Regions from separate parts of the Bradyrhizobium sp. Kon10 genome, predicted to be linked through region 2. Evidence: predicted binding sites of a transcription regulator. Region 2 holds the regulator's gene; the other holds the start of a gene.
What was found. The regulator LexA, encoded in region 2, represses DNA repair genes until DNA is damaged. The targets are predictions, from matches to a motif close to TGTTCNNNNTGTGTTCNG.
Positions count from the first base shown of each region.

Region 1: a site for LexA is predicted at 3,085-3,102, ahead of ruvC (crossover junction endodeoxyribonuclease RuvC). Genes of this name have one in related genera too.

Region 1 covers NZ_JBVVOZ010000032.1:65,125-74,257, reverse strand. Annotated here, with positions in the region: gene AC0L2O_RS30215 (metallophosphoesterase) at 1-614, opposite strand, end outside; gene ruvB (Holliday junction branch migration DNA helicase RuvB) at 726-1,781, opposite strand; gene ruvA (Holliday junction branch migration protein RuvA) at 1,913-2,530, opposite strand; gene ruvC (crossover junction endodeoxyribonuclease RuvC) at 2,527-3,054, opposite strand; gene AC0L2O_RS30195 (YebC/PmpR family DNA-binding transcriptional regulator) at 3,180-3,926, opposite strand; gene AC0L2O_RS30190 (methyl-accepting chemotaxis protein) at 4,131-5,879, shown strand; gene AC0L2O_RS30185 (methyl-accepting chemotaxis protein) at 5,994-7,418, shown strand; gene AC0L2O_RS30180 (TIGR00282 family metallophosphoesterase) at 8,022-8,846, opposite strand; gene AC0L2O_RS30175 (5-formyltetrahydrofolate cyclo-ligase) at 8,824-9,133, opposite strand, start outside.
Region 2 covers NZ_JBVVOZ010000005.1:116,454-125,586, reverse strand. Annotated here, with positions in the region: gene AC0L2O_RS09970 (YadA-like family protein) at 1-1,422, opposite strand, end outside; gene AC0L2O_RS09965 (helix-turn-helix transcriptional regulator) at 1,820-2,947, shown strand; gene AC0L2O_RS09960 (molybdopterin molybdotransferase MoeA) at 3,052-4,263, shown strand; gene lexA (transcriptional repressor LexA) at 4,440-5,141, shown strand; gene AC0L2O_RS09950 (hypothetical protein) at 5,328-5,531, shown strand; gene AC0L2O_RS09945 (hypothetical protein) at 5,723-6,154, shown strand; gene AC0L2O_RS09940 (ComEC/Rec2 family competence protein) at 6,337-8,634, opposite strand; gene AC0L2O_RS09935 (DUF2171 domain-containing protein) at 8,729-8,962, opposite strand; gene AC0L2O_RS09930 (YybH family protein) at 9,072-9,133, opposite strand, start outside.

The DNA.
Region 1 (9,133 bases), on a different contig from region 2:
AGTGTCGCGGCGAGATCGTCGACGCCGAAGCGCCCCGCGCTCCGGAGGCGCCGCGCCGGCATAAAGGCAAGCTGATCGCCCAGACCGGCGAGCCAGAACGGACGGCCATCCCTGGTGAGACGCACGACGTCGTTCTCGTAGACGGGTATGCCGGCCGCCTCCAGCGCGCGATGGGCGACCGTCGGCCCCTGCCCGGCCCGCTGCACGAGTTTGTCGTCCCAATAGTCATGATTGCCCATGACCGCATGAACACCAAGCGGCGCCTTGAGGCCGGTCAGCACCCTCGCCCATTCACCGGCCGGGATGATGCGCGTGACATGGTGATGACCGGCGACGTAATCCCCGAGCAGTACGATGAGATCGGGGCCGAGCGCGTTGGTGCAATCGACGATGGCCTCGATCCGCTCCAGCGACATCCAGGGATCGCAGGCATGAATGTCGGCGATCACGGCGATCTTCAGCGGAAAATCCGCCGGCCATTGTCGTGGCGTTGGATGATAGCGGCTGACGTTGAGCCGGAGCACCGGCTCGACGCCGACGCCGTAGGCAGCGGTGGAGACGCTGAGGGCGGACAGACCGCCGATGGAACGGATGAGATGACGCCGCGAGATCATGGAGGCCCGATGGTGATGCGCTATTCGTGATGCGGACCGATTGGAGCGGAATTGGGGTGCGCTCGTGCAAATCGCCTGCACAGAGATGACCGGAAGTTCACGACCTCGCTATCAGTCGTTGCTCTCGTCCGTCCCGAACAGGCCGAACTGCGCCGCATCGCGCGAGGGTTCGGCTATCCCGAGATGGCGGAAGGCGTGCGAGGTGAGCAGGCGCCCGCGCGGGGTGCGCTGGAGATAGCCGCACTGGATCAGATAGGGCTCGATGATGTCCTCGATCGCGTCGCGCGGCTCGGATAACGCGGCGGCCATCGTCTCGACGCCGACCGGGCCGCCGCCATAGTTCATCGCGATAGTCGTGAGATAGCGGCGGTCCATGGCATCGAGGCCGGCGGCGTCGACCTCAAGCGCGCTGAGCGCGTGGTCGGCAATCTCGCGGTCGATCGACGTGGCATCGGCCGCCGAGGCGAAATCGCGCACGCGGCGCAGGAGGCGACCGGCGATGCGCGGCGTGCCGCGGGCGCGGCGCGCAATCTCGTTGGCGCCATCCGCGCTCATGCCGACATTGAGCACGCGCGCGCCGCGGGTGACGATGCTTTCCAGCTCCTCGATTGTATAGAAGTTGAGCCGGATCGGGATGCCGAAGCGATCGCGCAAGGGATTGGTGAGCAGGCCGGCACGCGTGGTGGCGCCGACGAGGGTGAATTTCGACAGCTCGATCTTCACCGAGCGCGCCGCCGGACCCTCGCCGATGATGAGGTCGAGCTGAAAATCCTCCATGGCGGGGTAGAGCACTTCCTCCACCGCCGGGCTCAGGCGATGGATCTCGTCGATGAAGAGCACGTCGCGCTCCTCGAGATTGGTCAGCAGTGCCGCGAGATCGCCGGCCTTGGCGATCACCGGGCCTGACGTGGCGCGAAAGCCGACGCCGAGTTCCTTGGCCACGATCTGGGCCAGCGTGGTCTTGCCGAGGCCGGGGGGACCGACGAACAGCACGTGATCCAGCGCTTCGCCGCGCTTGCGCGCCGCCTCGATGAAGATCGAGAGATTCTTGCGCGCCTGCTGCTGGCCGACGAAATCGGACAGCGATTGCGGCCGCAGCGCGGTGTCGCCGACATCGTCGCTGCGGCGCTCGGGCGTGACCATGCGGGGGGCCTTGGGATCGCTCACTCAGCGGACTCCGCAAGATCGTAGGGTGGGCAAAGGCGCTCTTCGCGCCGTGCCCACCATGTCGCTGATCGCTCTATAGATGATGGGCACGCTTCGCTTTGCCCACCCTACGAGATTGACCATTTCCGCACTCACTTCGCGAGCTCCTTCAGGCCGAGGCGAATGAGCTGCGCCGTCTCGGCATTCTCACCTGCGCTGCGCGATGCCGATGCGATGGCGGCGGCCGCTTGCGGCTGGCCGTAGCCGAGATTGACCAGCGCGGAGATCGCATCCGCCACCGGACGCGGGGCGCGGTGGTCGTCGATGGCGCCGGCGAGATGCACGACGGCCGGATCGACGTTGGCGAAGGCCGGCGCCTTGTCCTTCAACTCGGTGACAATGCGCTCGGCGACCTTGGGCCCGACGCCGGGCGTGCGCGCCACCGCGGCCTTGTCGCGCAGCGCGATCGCGTTGGCGAGATCGGAAGGCGCCAGCGTGCCGAGCACGGCCAGCGCGACCTTGGCGCCGACGCCCTGCACGGTCTGGAGCAGGCGAAACCATTCGCGCTCCTGATCGGTGCGGAAGCCGAACAGCTTGATCTGGTCCTCGCGGACATAGGTCTCGATCGAGAGCACGGCCGCCTCGCCCGGCGAGGGCAGATGCTGCAATGTGCGCGCCGAGCAATGCACCTGATAGCCGACCCCGCCAACGTCGAGAAGGACGTAATCCTCGCCGTAGGAATCGATCAGACCCTTGAGCTTGCCGATCATATCCCCACCACTTTCAAACGCAGCGCGGCGCTCTGGCGGTGATGCGCATGCGTGATGGCAATGGCGAGCGCATCGGCGGCATCCGCCGACGGCGGCTCGGCCTTGGGCAGCAGGATCTTCAACATCATCGCGATCTGCTGCTTGTCGGCATGACCGGCGCCGACCACGGTTTTCTTGACCTGGTTCGGCGCGTATTCGGCGACAGAGATACCGAACATCGCGGGCGCCAGCATGGCGACGCCGCGGGCCTGGCCGAGCTTCAACGTCGCGACGCCGTCCTTGTTGACGAAGGTCTGCTCGACCGCGGCTTCCATCGGCTTGTGCTCGGACAAGATCGTGGCGAGCCCTTCATGGATCGCCAGCAGGCGGCTTGCGAGCGGGAGGTCGTCCGGCGGTTCCACCGAGCCGCAGGCGATGTAGATGAGGCGATTGCCCTCGGACTCGATCACGCCCCAGCCGGTGCGGCGCAGGCCGGGGTCGATGCCGATGATGCGAACGGGGCCACGAATCGGGAGCGCAGTCATGCGCCAGTGATAGCGGCTGACCGTCGCGGGGGAAACAGAAACAGAACGGAAGTAACAGGGGAAAGCGGCGCAACCCTCTTCGCCTTTCGCCGCACGAGCGAGCGCACCGTCCGAGGGGAACGCCGCTAGCCGCCCATCTTCGCCATCAGCGCGTCCGACACCTCGAAATTGGCGTAGACGTGCTGGACGTCGTCATGCTCGTTGAGCAGGTCCATCAGCTTCAACAGCTTCTCGCCGGTCTCGTCGTCGACCGCGATGGTGTTCTGCGGCTTCCAGACCAGTGCGGCCTTGCGCGACTCGCCGAACTTGGCTTCGAGCGCCTTGGCGACATCACGATAGCTTTCGGTCGAGGCGTAGATCTCGTGACCACCTTCGCCGGAGATCACGTCGTCGGCGCCGGCCTCGATCGCTGCATCGAGCATCGCATCGTCGGAGGCGACGCTGCGGTCGTATTCGATGATGCCGGTGCGGTCGAACATGAAGGCGACCGAGCCGGTTTCGCCGAGGTTGCCGCCGGATTTCGTGAAGAAGGAGCGGATGTCGGAGGCGGCGCGGTTGCGGTTGTCGGTCAGCGCCTCGACGATGACGGCGACGCCGCCGGGGCCGTAGCCCTCGTAGCGGATCTCGTCATAGTTCTCGCCGTCATTGCCGAGCGCCTTCTTGATGGCGCGCTCGATATTGTCCTTCGGCATGTTCTCCTGGCGGGCCGCGATGATGGCCGCGCGCAGGCGCGGGTTCATGTTGGGATCGGGCGTGCCGAGTTTGGCCGCGACAGTGATTTCCCGCGCCAGCTTGCCAAACAGCTTCGACTTCTGGGCATCCTGCCGCCCCTTGCGGTGCATGATGTTCTTGAATTGGGAATGTCCGGCCATGCGTGGTCTCGTGAGGGAAGTGTCAGCCAAGGTGAGCGTGGGAAGCGCGGCCTTATAGGCCGCCAAGCCACCGGAATGAAAGAGGCTCTACGACTTTAAGGTAATACCGTAGCGTCCTTTGCCTAGAAGTCAGGCAACGTTAACCCTGATTTCATCCCGGGCTGCGAAAATAACGTCGACCCGTCTCCCGAAAAGAGTGACCCGATGGCGTTCGCATTGTTTCAGAAGCGTCTGCCGGATTCGGCCGCGCCCGCGGCAGCCCCGCTAGCTGCGCAGCCGGCCGCCGGTTCCCAACCCACCTCGGCCGCCGAGGGCGATTCGGCCCGGGAAATCCTGGAACTGCTGGAACTCGAGCTGGGCGCCATGATCCGCCAGCTCGAGCGCGCCGCCAATTCGGTGGCCGGCGGCGCGGAGGCGACCGCCGCGACGCTCGTGGACATCCGCCAGCGCACCGACGCGCTGACCGGACGGACCAATGCCGCGCAGTCGAACGCCTCGACCTTCGCCCATGCCGCCGAGAAGTTCACCCAATCGGCGCAGGGCATCGGCGCGCAGGTCCGCGAGGCCGGCAAGCTTGCCGACGAGGCCAGCGCCGCGGCACAGGAGGCGCGCGCCAATGTCGACCGCCTGCGCGAATCCTCCGCGGCGATCGGCAATGTCGTCAACCTGATCGCCCAGATCGCACGGCAGACCACGCTGCTCGCGCTCAACTCGACCATCGAGGCCGCGCGCGCAGGTGCTGCAGGCCGGGGCTTCGCGGTGGTCGCCACCGAGGTTAAGGCGCTCGCGGTGCAGACCCAGGGCGCCACCGAAGAGATTTCCAGGAAGATCGACGCGCTGCAGCGCGATGCCGCAGGGTCAGCCGATGCCGTGCATCGCATCTCGCAGGCGATCGAGGCGATCCGCCCGGTGTTCGACACCGTCAACGGCGCAGTGGCCGAGCAGAACGCGACCACCAGCGAGGTCTCCGGCAACGCAGCCAGCGCATCGCAATTCATCATCTCGGTCGGCGAGAGCGCCGCCGAAATCGACGCCGCGACCAAGGCGGCCGAAACCCATGGCGAGAACGTCGCCAGCGCCGGCAAGGCGGTGACGACGTTCGCACGCAAGCTGAAATCGCGCTGCGCGGTGCTGCTCAAGCAGAGTGAGCACGACGATCGCCGCAAGACCGAGCGGCTGCCCTGCCATCTCAAATTCGAGAGCGCACGCGGCGTGATGCCGGTCTACGAGATCGCGATGGACGGCGTGCTGATCGGCGGCGCGGACGCCGGCCGGCTTGCGCCGCAGACGATCATCGACGGCAGCCTCGAAGGCGTCGGCGCCTGCCGCCTGCGCGTGGTCGAACAATCCAAGGCCGGGGCCCGCACCCACTTCGTCGCGCCCAATGCCGAGCTCAGCGAGAAGATCGAGGACAGGCTGTGGTCGATCCACGAGGAGAACACCGAGTTCGTCACCCGCGCCATGGAAGCGGGTACCGCGCTGACCGCGATCTACGAGCAGGCGGTTGCGCGCGGCGAGGTCAGGATCGACGACCTCTTTGACACCGACTACGCCGAAATCGCCGGCAGCAATCCGCAGCAATACCGCACCAGATATCTCGACTGGGCCGACCGCGCGCTGCCGCCGTTCCAGGAAGCGTTTCTCGCGAAGGAGCCGCGCATGGCGTTCTGCGCCATGGTCGACCGCAATGGCTTCCTGCCGGTCCACAACAAGATCTATTCGCATCCGCAGCGGCCGGGCGACGCCGTATGGAACGCAGCGAACTGCCGCAACCGGCGTATCTTCAACGACCCGGCCGGCTTGGCCGCCGCCCAAAACCAGCGCTCGTATCTGATCCAGAGCTATGCGCGCGATATGGGTAACGGTAACACGGTGATGATGCGCGAGATCGATGTCCCGATCCGCGTGCAGGGCCGGCACTGGGGCGGATTCAGGACGGCCTACAAGCTGTAGTGCACGCTCAGGCAAGACCTGCTGAGCGAATCACCGCTTAAAGTCGGAATTGGAATGGGAATGGGAATGCCGCGGTGAGCCGATCAACGGCTCCGCCTGGAGATAAGCCCGTACATGTCCCTCGCGCAGCTTGCAGTATTGGACACCGGATCGAACCGGACGATGGCCGAGCGCCTGATCGACCAGCTTGCCGACCGCATCGGCGGTCTCGGCGTCGAGCTTGCCGACATCGCCGGCAACGTCCAGGAGGTCGCAAGCCGCGTTGCGAACCAGTCGGAACGGTTCCACCACCTGCAGCAGACGGCCGAGACCATGGTCTCGGCCAATCACGACATCGCCAATGCGTCGCAGGCGGTGCAATTGACCACCTCAGCGGCGGTCGGCGAGATCGCCCAGTCGCGCAACGCCGTCGACACCGCCGTCAGCCACATCTCCGAGCTCGTCGCGGCGGTGGGGCGGATCGAGGCGCGCTTGAGCGCGGTCGGCTCGGCGCTGGCGCAGGTCGCGAAGGTGTCCGGCTCGATCGAGGCGATCGCCAAGCAAACCAATCTGCTTGCGCTCAACGCCACCATCGAGGCGGCGCGCGCCGGCGATGCCGGCCGCGGCTTCGCGGTGGTCGCAAGCGAGGTGAAGAACCTCGCCGAAGCCACCCGCCAGGCCACGCACCTGATCTCCGACACCGTGCGCGACCTCGACGGCCAGATCGAGGGCCTGATCGGCGAGAGCGGCGACGCCTCGCTGCGCGCCAAGACCGCGGGCGAAGGCGCCCAGCAGATCTCCGGCATCATCTCACGGGTGCAGCAGGGCTTTGCGTCCGTGGAAGCCGAGATCGACAGTGTCACGCGCGCCGCGACCTCCAACCTCGGCCATTGCGACACCGTGATCAACGAGCTCAACGAGCTCGCCAAGGGCGTCGACCTGTCGTCGCGCGATCTCAAGAACGCCGACCAGCGGGTCACGAAACTGCTCGACACGTCCGAAGGCCTGATCGCACTGATCGCCGACAGCGGCGTCGAGACCTCGGACGCGCCGCTGATACGCACGGTCGTGGATACCGCCAAACGCATCTCGGGCGAGTTCGAGGCCGCGATCGATCGCGGCGAGATCACGCTCGATCAGCTCATGGACGAATCCTATCGGGAGATCGCGGGCACCGATCCCAAGCAATATCTCACCAACTATGTCGCGTTCACCGATCGCGTGCTGCCCGCGATCCAGGACCCGATCCAGAAATCCGATCCCCGCATCGTGTTCTGCGTCGCCTGGGCGAGGCACGGCTATCTGCCGACGCACAATCCGAACTACCGCCTGCCCCAGGGCAAGGACCCGGTGTGGAATAACGCCAATTGCCGCAACCGCCGCCTGTTCACCGATCGCGCGGTGAAAAAGGTCGCAGCGAATACAAAGCCGTTCCTGCTGCAAACCTATCGGCGCGAGATGGGCGGCGGACAGTTCGTGCTGATGAAGGATCTGTCGTCGCCGATCGTGGTCCACGGCAAGCACTGGGGCGCGTTCCGGATGGGATATCGGCAGGGCTGAGGGCCACCGCGACAGCGCCTGGCGTGTCTCTAAAGCTGCAAAACAACCCCATGCACAGTAGCCGGGGTGTGCGGAATCAACGGCTTACAGCGAGGTGAAACTGGCCTTGGCTGGTTGCCATGGAGAAGGTGCGCTCCCTCCCCGCTTGCCTGGGAGGGCTGGCGAGACGGTGTTGCCGCAACGGGACAATCCCAAGGTGGAGAAAGCCCTCACCCGGCGCTTCGCGCCGACCTCTCCCGCAAGCGGGCGAGGTGAGGCGAACCCGCGGCTCGACCGATAGGACCAACAGGCATTCCACGTCGCTGGTAAAGGCGTTGACCCGTCGGGCAAAACAGGCGCACGATAGCATCATCCGCAAATTGGGTAGTCGCATCGCAGCTTCGGTCGTTGGCCGAACGTCGCGCAGATCGCGCTTTAGGCCCGTCGCGTGAGTCGCGATCTCGCGCGTCATTCTTTCTGCGTCGTCCCGGCGAAGGCCGGGACCCATAGCCACAGGCGGTCGTCTGGCGAAGGCTGATTGTTTCGGGACTGGCACCATCCGCGAGCGATAGATCACGCGGTATGGGTCCCGGCCTTCGCCGGGACGACACTGAATTTGTAGAGCTAGCTCAACCAAAACTTCGGCGTTGCCGGCTCGAGCCGACCGCCCGCGCGCACTGGTGCGATGCGCAGTGCGAGTCCCGTTGCGTCATCCGTTTCCACCGCTACGCCGCTGAGCGTCGCGACGCCGGCGGCCGGCTCGAAGCGGCCGGATGGAATGCCCGACGTGAACCGGCGCAGCGGCTCTTCCTTTTGCATGCCGATGATGGAGTCGTAGTCGCCGGTCATGCCGGCATCGGTCATGTAGGCGGTGCCGCCGCTGAGGATCTGGTGATCGGCGGTCGGCACGTGGGTGTGGGTGCCGACCACGAGGCTGGCGCGACCGTCGCAGAAGAAGCCGATGCCCTGCTTCTCGCTGCTCGCCTCGCAATGAAAATCGACGACGATGGCATCGGCGGCAACGCCGAGCGGGCAGGCGCCGAGCTCGCGCTCCAGCGCCGCAAAGGGATCGTCGAACGGGGTCATGAAGACGCGGCCGAGCGCGTTGACGACGAGCGCATGCTTACCGTTCTTGGTCTCGACCAGGGCTGCGCCGCGGCCGGGCGTGCCGCGCGGATAGTTGGCCGGCCGCACCAGGCGTTCGGCGCGCTCGATGAACACCAGCGCCTCGCGCTGGTCCCAGGAATGGTTGCCGAGCGTCACCGCATCGGCGCCGGCATCGAGAAATTCCTGATAGATCGCTTCGGTGATGCCGAAGCCTCCGGCCGAATTCTCGCCATTGACGACGACGAAATCGAGCGACCAGTCCTTGACCATGCCGGGCAGATATTCGGCGATGGCGTTGCGCCCGCTACGGCCGACGACATCACCCACGAACAGAATGCGCAAGTTCAGAACTCCGGAAATCGAATGCGTCCGATTCCGTTAGCACATAATCCAGCGCGACGTCGTGGGATAGTGCCGGAACGGCCTCGATCTCTTGCGCCGCAAACGCAAGCCCGATGCCGACGATCTGCTTGGTCTTGCGCAGATGCGCGAAGGTGAAGTCGTAATGCCCCGCACCGTAGCCGATGCGGTGGCCGAGACGGTCGAAAGCCGCAAGCGGCGTCAGCATGATGTCGGGAACAACTTCAGCGGCGGCCGGCGACGGTTCGGGAATGCCGAGCGGCCCGAGC
Region 2 (9,133 bases):
GCGCATCTGGGCGCCCAGGCTCATGGCGTTCTGGCCGCGGAACGTGCCCCAGTTGGTGGAGACCGCAAACCGCTTGTCCGATGGCAGCGCCGAGCCGCCCATGGCGATGGCGATGGCGGTGCCCTCGAAGGCCTGCCGCATCTGCGTCTGCAACGTGGAGATGTTGGACTGCAGCGTGGAAATATCCGCACCGCTGAAGCTTGCGGCGGCCAGATGCCCGGCGGCATCCGTTGTCACCACCTGTGTCGGGCCGGATTGTGCGGCAAGGCTCGCGGCCGAGGTGAGGCCGGACATGCGGTAGGTGTTCGTGCTGGTGCCGATCGAGACCTGGTTGGGCGCTGATGTTGTCGCACCCGCGCCGATCGCGGTCGAATTGGCGAAGGTCGCCGTGGCGCCCGCACCGACCGCGGTCGCGCCGGTGGCGCTCGCCGTGCTGCCCTGGCCGATCGCGGTCGTGGCGTCGCCGGTGGCGTTGCTGTTTCGGCCGAACGCGCTCGCTGTCAGGCCATTGGCGATGCTGCCTTGACCAGTCGCGGTTGCGAAATCCCCATTTGCCAAACTGCCTTGGCCGATCGCGGTCGCACTGTCGCCGTGGGCGACGCTCTGGGCACCCGTCGCGGTCGCGTTGGTACCATTCGCGTTGCTGAGACTACCGGTCGCGGTCGCGTTCACACCGTTCGCGACGCTGCCTTGTCCCGTCGCCGTCGCGTTGGTCCCGTTTGCGTTGCTGCCTTGACCAGTCGCGGTCGCGAAATCGCCATTTGCGAAACTGCCTTGGCCAGTCGCGGTCGCGCTGTCGCCGTGGGCGACGCTCTGGGCGCCCGTCGCAGTCGTGAAGGTGCCATTTGCAGAACTTTGAATACCTGTTGCCGTTGCATCAAAGCCATTTGCCTTGCTTAGACTACCGGTCGCGGTCGCGTCCGCGCCGTTGGCGGTGCTGGCCTGTCCCGTCGCCGTCGCGTTGGTGCCGTTAGCAAAGCTAGCTTGGCCTGTCGCGGTCGCGTTGGTGCCGTTGGCATCACTGGTTTGTCCCGTTGCCGTCGCGTTGGTCCCGTCTGCGGTGCTGACCTGTCCAGTTGCGGTCGCGAACGTGCCGTTCGCAAAGCTGTTTTGTCCCGTCGACGTCGCGTAGGCGCCGTTTGCGATGCTGCTTTCTCCCGTTGCGGTCGCGGAGATGCCTTTGGCCTGACTGACATGTCCTGTCGCCGTCGCGCCCTCTCCGCTCGCGATGCTGCCCGCACCGTAAGCCGTCGCGTCGGAGCCGGTCGTGGTGGCCTCGCTGCCAACCGCTGTCGCGTTGCCGCTGGGCGCGTTGATCACGCCGCCGCCGGCGGCGTAGTCGGCAGAAAGAGCTGCCGAAGGGTAGAGCACCGCACCGGCACCCAGCACACCCACGCCGGTCAGCATGCTGCTGGCGAGCAAGCCGGCCTTACGAGACAGGCGCCTAAGTGCCCCAAAAATAGTGTGGTGACGCCGATGCGCGTACATGAGAGCCCCTCGAACGGACGGCCCGATTCTGTCGATTGACCTACCGCTCCGGGCAGCTTCTCCAAGCCGCAGGACGATCGCATCTGACGTTCGTCAGAGATCGGAGGGAAAGCGGGCCTTTCGACCTGAATGTTTGAGGAGTGAGACATCGCAGCAACATCCCGCAATATGCTTGCAATTCAGCATTGCACCTCGCCTTCGCCACTCGCGAACCTCAGATTCCCGATGCCGCGCTGCTTTGCGGCAACATCGGCTCGACTGCCGCTTTTCTGTCCTTGCCCCTGGCGCGGCGCTGCGCTGAGATGCCTCATTGCATTTTAAGGCATTTGTCTTGGGGACGGACGATATTTCCAACGACTCCGTATTGGACCTCATCGGCGCCATCTACGAGGCCGCGCTCGACGGAAGCCGCTGGGAAAGTGTGCTGACGCGCATCGACGAGGCGATGGGCGGTCGCATCCTGTTCGGTGTCTATGACCCCGCAAACGGCCTCTCCAGCCTGGTGTCGCCGCGCATCGACCCCGACCGCGTGCAAGAGCTACTCGGCTGGGCGCCGCGCAATCCCCTGTTGCCGCTTGGCATCGGCAGGACGCCGGGCGAGGTCTTCACCATCGGCGACTTCATCACACGCGATGAGTTCACCGCGACCGACTACTACAACGAATGGTGGCAGCCAGCCGGCTTCGATACCGAGCCCTTGACGACGAATTTGCTGGTCGATCATAACGCCACGGGCATCCTGACCAGCCATCGGCCGTCCAATTTGCCTTCATATGACGATAACGCACGGCGGCTGTTTGCGACGCTGGCGCAGCATCTCGTACGCGCCGTTGCCATCCAGCGGCGTACCCACCAGCTCGACGTCACCGGCCGCGCCGCGCTGGCGGGACTGGATGGGCTAGACCACGGCTTCGTTCTCGCAGACGCTCAGGCTCGCCCGATCTTCGTCAATCGCCGGGCGCGCGAATGGCTCGATGCCGCCGACAGCATCGTGCTTGAGGCGGGCGCGCTGAGCGCCATCAACAGCGAAGACGGCCGCTCTCTGCAATCACTGATCGGCTCGTGCAGCATCGATCATCCCGATCGCATCGGCGGCGAGATGAGCTTGCGGCGGCATCCAGGCCGCATGCCGCTGCACGTGCAGGTGACGCCAGTCGGCACAGATTGGGCGGAGAGTTCGGTGCCGCTTGCCTCCGGCTGGCGATCGAGCGCGATGGTGCTCATCACCGACCCCGAGCCGGACGCGAGATCAAGACTCGACGCTTTGCGCACGCGTTACGGCCTCACTCGTGCAGAAGCCGCCTTTGCGCTCGAGATCGTCAAGGGCGGCGGCCGCAAAGCGACGGCGGAACGGCTAGGGATCACCGACGGAACCGCGCGCAGCCATCTGTCGAAAATCTTCGACAAGACGGGCGTGAACCGGCAGGCCGAACTGGTGCGGCTATTGCTCCATAGATAAGCTGCGTCCACGCGCATGCACGTCCGTTTTGCCTCGACGGCCACTGTCGGCTAGAACGCTTGCCGCGACCCGATTGTCGTATTGCCCGAGCAGGAGTTTTCACCGTGGCCCTCATGCCGGTTTCCGACGCGCTTGCCGCGGTGCTTGCCGGCGCAGAGCCGCTGGCGGAAGAGATGGTTGCGCTCGACGAGGCCTGGCACCGGGTGCTGGCGCGCGATCTCGCGGCGCGCCGTACGCAGCCACCGCAGGCGATGTCGGCCATGGACGGCTACGCAGTGCGCGCCGCCGACGCGGCCAGGATCGATGCACAGCTCAATCTGATTGGCGAGGTCGCAGCCGGCCGGCCGTTCGCGGGAACGGTGGGCGCTGGCGAAGCCGTACGGATTTTCACAGGCGGCGTCGTTCCCGATGGCGCGGATGCGGTCGTGATCCAGGAGGATACTGCGGTCGAGGGCAAGCGCGTCACGATCAAGGAAGCCGCCCTCATCGGACGGCACATCCGCCTTGCCGGCGTCGATTTTCGCGAAGGCGATTTGCTGCTGAAGCGAGGAACCCGACTCACCGAGCGTGACCTGGCGCTCGCGGCCGCGATGAACCATCCGCGCCTGCCCGTCCGCCGCCGGCCGAGAGTTGCGATCCTCGCAACCGGCGATGAGCTGGTGATGCCCGGCGTCACCCCCGGCGCGGGTCAGATCGTTTATTCCAACGGCTATGCCCTGCACGCGCTCGCGCGCAGCGAAGGCGCCGAGACCATCGACCTCGGCATCGCCGCCGACACGGTTGAGGCGACCACGGCCGGCATCCGCCGCGCCCGCGACAGCGGGGCGGATGTCCTGATCACCACCGGCGGCGCCTCGGTTGGCGACCACGACCTGGTCAAGCCGGCGCTCGAGGCCGAAGGCATCTCGATGGCGTTCTGGAAGATCGCGATTCGCCCGGGCAAGCCGATGATGCACGGTCAGCTCGGCGCGATGCGCGTGATCGGCCTGCCCGGCAATCCCGTGTCGTCCTACGTCTGTGCGTTCCTGTTCATGGTGCCGCTGATTCGCGCGCTCTCGGGCCGCGAAGTGATTCACCACCGTCGCGAACGCGCCGTGCTCGGCCGCGATGTCGGTGCCAACGACCAGCGCGAGGACTATCTTCGCGCGCGCCTTGAATTGCGCGACGACGGCACCCTCATCGCTCATCCCGTGAGTCATCAGGATTCCTCGCTGCTCGCGAATCTGGCTGCCGCACAGGCACTTCTCGTACGTGCGCCGTTTGCGCCGAAGGCCGAGGCAGGCACGCCCTGCGAGGTGCTGCGATTGCCGGTCTGAACGCGTCGCTCGCTCGCGTTCCGCGAAGTTTGTCGCGTTCACGCTAAATTAAGCAGTTGCGGAACACATATCGAACATATAGTGTCCGTTCATGATTTGTTTCGAGCATGTAGCGGCTCATCGCTGAACTCAGCGTCTCGGAATCGAACGACATCAACCGGGGGAATTTGGTCGAGATGTTAACGCGCAAACAATACGAGCTTCTGCGGTTCATCAGCGAGCGGCTGAAGGAAAGCGGCGTGCCGCCCTCCTTCGACGAGATGAAGGACGCGCTCGATCTGCGCTCGAAATCGGGCATCCATCGCCTGATCACCGCGCTCGAGGAGCGCGGCTTCATCCGGCGCCTGCCCAACCGCGCCCGCGCCATCGAGGTGATCAAGCTGCCGGAGCTTCAGGCCGCGGCCGGCAGCCGCCGCGGGTTCACGCCCAGCGTCATCGAGGGCAATCTCGGCAAGGTCCGCGCGAGCTCCAGCGGGTCGGCGGATGACGGCGAGCGCCCCGTCGCGGTGCCCGTGATGGGCCGGATCGCGGCCGGTACGCCGATCGAAGCGTTGCAGACCCGCAGCCACACCATCAGCGTGCCGCCTGACATGCTCGGCTCCGGTGAGCACTACGCGCTCGAAGTGCGCGGCGATTCCATGGTCGATGCCGGTATCCTCGACGGCGACATGGCGCTGATCCAGCGTAACGAGAGCGCCGATACCGGCGACATCGTTGTGGCGCTGATCGACGACGAGGAGGCAACGCTGAAACGTTTCCGGCGCCGCGGCGCCTCGATCGCGCTCGAGCCGGCGAACGCCTCGTATGAGGTTCGCATCCTGCCGCCCAACCGGGTGAAGATTCAGGGCAAGCTGATCGGGCTTTACCGGAAGTATTGAGCCGGCTGCGGACGGTCGGCAGGCCGCCGCGCACGAGCGATTGGAGCGGACGATTGTCCGCTCCGGCTGGATAGTCTTTCTGGTTTTGCACAGATTATCCGGCCACCCCTCCAGCGCTACATCCTCGGCACGCCGCGACGAAGCACACACCGCTTCGCAGGGCTTTGAGAGACCGAGGAGAGAACCATGCGCAGCATTATTCTGAGCACTGTCGCGATGGCGCTGATCGCAGCATCAGCGTCGCAAGCCCTCGCGGCGCAGTCACAGCACCATCTCGGCAAAGCAGCGCGGGCGACGAGCGAGCAATTCCGCAATGCCCGCAACGCGGTCGAGCAGCCGTCGCAACGGGCCTGGCAATATTCCGGCTGGTCGGCGCCCGCTGGCCGCTAATGGCGAAACTGCCCGAATGCACGGGAGCAGGCTTTGTTCCTCGCGCAATTGAAAAAGATATTGTGATTGCAGCGCGCGAACCAAGCCGCAGATTTGCCCACAACCAAGCAGACGCTTGCAGGCTTCTACTCTGATAGAGGCCTGCGCCTCAGAAGAGGCGCGGGTCGCTATCCTGATTGAGGAGCACCCCGATGTGTGACTACAGCCTGCACGCCGTCGCGACGCGTCCCGCAGAAGTCGGCGAGACAATCGTCACGACAACTTTCCGCGGCACCTCGACGCGCGGCTTCGCCTCCGAAGCCGATATGTCGGTCGCGGTCTGTCTGCTGCCGGGAACGGAGCTCGCCTTCGCCGACAGCGTCCGCTACGACAATCGCTGGATCTGGACGCGCACCATCAACTCCCGCGTCGGCAAGTTCGGCAAGGTCGATCCGCACATTCCCGATCGCCATCACGACGCCATCGAATTTCCGGACGGCAAATACGTGCTGGTGACGCAGCTCGTCGAAGGCCAGCGCGCCACCGTGCTGCAATTGCCGGTGACCCAGCCGCTCGGCGAGCGGGAGCAAAAGCCAGAGATAGCCGACAGGCAGCCAACGATCACCCGCCTGCCGATCGGCTGACGCCGCCGACCCCAACGAGGGGTCGAGGCCCGGATTGAAATGCCCATCGCCGGCCGAGGCCGGCGAACTGGAGCGGTTTGCATCTCGCAAAGCCGATCGAATGGGATCCGCCCGCCGCACGTCGGACGGCCAGCCATTCCGGCCCGACGATCGGCTGAGAGGTCAAATCCAGCCCTCGGCTTTCAGTCCTCGGCTTGGAGATCGGCCTCGGACGGCGTTGCGTCATTGCTCCGGGGAGACGCTGTCTTCGTCTTCGGCGCGAGGCTGCCATCATAATCCGCCGCGCCTGCGGCAGCCGGCGACCAGGGACGGTCTGCGCCCCTTGCCTTCACCGCCTGAACGGCAAAACCATCACCACGCCGCATCAGCGCGAGCGCGCCCTGGCTTGCGAGACGCTGACGATCGACCACCATCGCCGTGCAATCCGGCGGCGCCGGCCGGGCGGTCACCACCAGCGCGGCACGATTGCAATCATCGGCCAGCGCGCCGATGCGCAACGCAACTGCGACCAGGCGCCCGTCGGCGAGCGGCGTGACGCAGCCCAAATCGTCGCACGAGACGCCATCGGCCAGCGACGCACTGCCGGCATCACGCGGATCGGCGTCGGCCGCCAGCCATTCCTTGAGCAGAAAGCTGTCCTTGTTCATCCTGATCAGATGCAGCTGCCCGTCCCTGCCCCGCACCGCGACGCTCTGCCCGTCACCGGCGATCAGGATGTCGGGTTGCCGGACGGACAAGCCCCAAAGGATCGCAACCAGCAGCACCAGCGCGCCCGACCAACGCAGCGGCGTGCGCAACAATCCCATCAGGACGAGCCCGAGGCTCGCCGCGACCAGGGGCGCGGTGCCGAAGGCGCCGATATGGCCGACCGCGCCCGGCAATGCCGCGACCCATCGCGTGACCGCGATCATCCAATCGATGCCGATCCCCATCAGCCACCAGAACACGCCGTCCAGTCCGAACGGCGCCGCAAGCAAGCCCAACAGCCCGGCAGGCATCACCAGCGCCGAAACCACCGGCATGGCGCCGAGATTGGCGAGCACGCCGTACGGCGTGACGCGGTGAAAGTGGAAGGCTGCGTAGGGCGTGGTCGCAAGCCCCGCGATCATGGAGGCCATGAACAGCATCGCGATCTCGCGCCCACCCCACATCGCGATCCGCGCAGTGGTCGAATGATCCGGCGAGGCAAACAGGTTCGGCATGCCGACCTGCACCAGCGCCACGAGCCCCAGCGTCGCCGCGAACGACATCTGGAAGCTCGGATGCACCAGCGCCTCCGGCGCGACCGCAAGCACGATCAGGGCTGCCACCGCGAGGGTGCGGAAAGTAATGGCGCGGCGATCGACGATCACGGCGATCAACACCACCGCCGTCATGAAGAACGATCGCTGCGTGGCCACTTCCGCGCCCGACAGCAGGAGATAGAACGCGGCGGCGAACAGTGCGGCCGCCGCCGACCATTTCTTGATTGCGAAGCCGGCGGCCAACCCAGGAATGAGCGCGAGCAGCGCCCGCACCGCGAAGAACACGACGCCGGCGACCACGGCCATATGGTAACCCGAGATCGACAGCACATGGCCGAGCCCCGAGATGAACATCGCATCATTGACGGGCGTGGTGATCGCGTCGCGGCGTCCGGTCAGCAGCGCGGTCGCGATGGCGCGGTTGTCGCCGTCGAGGGTGGCACGGATGCGTGCGTCGATGGCGTCGCGCAGCCCCTGCATCATTGCGGCGTAGCGCAGCCTGATGCCCCCGGCTTCGGGCGGGGGCGCCACCGTGATTGCCCCCATCGCGAAACCGGAGGCACCGATGCCCTGGAAGAACATGTCGCGCGAGAAGTCGTAGCTGCCGGGCCGCAATGGCGAGAGCGGCGGCATCAGCCGCGCCTTCAACTGCACGAAGCTGCCGACTTCGGGGGCCGTCCCCTTGCGCACCGACAGCCGTACACGCTCCAGCTGGATGTCGCCGCGTTGGGTCTCCATCGCGGTGACGCGGAGCACGAACCGGTCGGTGCGCTCACGGATGTCACGCGTCTCGACGAAGCCCGACAGCGACACGGAATAGAGCGGCTTTGCCAGCACGGCATGAGCGATGCGCGCGGTCTTCCAGGTCGCCATCGCAAAGCCGGCCGCGACCGCCGCGATCATGATGGCTGGCGCGAAGAATCGGCCTCGCCGCAACAGCATAGCGCCGAGCGAGAGCACGGCCGCGGTCGCGGCTACGACCCAAAGCACCGGCTCACGATCGGCGGCAAAATAGAGCGCGATCCCGCAGCCGAAGGCGATGGGGACCCAGGGAAACAGCCGCCCGGCGCCGGCCTCAGCCCGCCCCCATTCGCGCAGCGTCTCGACCAGTGAGGGCCAGACGCCGAAGCCCGCTGGCGCAAAGCCGCCGGCGGACGCGGGGCGGCCCACGGGCCAAGTTCCCGCGATCCCTTGTGCGATCCCTTGGGAGCGTACTGGCCGCCCGGGCTCCGCCATCGTTACACCTGACAATACGCAACGGAGCTCGAAGCTACCGGAACGTGTAGGCAGGCGAATAGCGGTACAGATCAGGAACGAACGGCTTAAAAGCCTACTTTTCCTCTTCCATCGTCACGGCCACATCCGCCTTGGCGGAGAGCCGGACCTTGTTGCCCTCGACGTCGGCGACGAGGCCCTTGTCGATGAAGTGATGATGGCCCTTGTGGCTACCCTCGCCGCTGTCCTTCTTGGTCAGCTTGATGCGATTGCCCTCGATCTTGTCGACCGTGCCGATGTGGACGCCATCGGCGCCGATGACTTCCATATGTTCAGCGATGTTCTGCATGGGGGATCCTCTTCTGGACCCGATCAACGCGTGAGAGGCGGTTCGGTTCTGCCGGGATTCCGGGGCTCCTATCGGCGCGAGCCCGGAATGACGACACCCAATTACGAGGCTAGATCAGCGGTGCCTGCGACGAGGCGTGGTGATTGACGATCTTCCAGTCGCCGGCCTCGC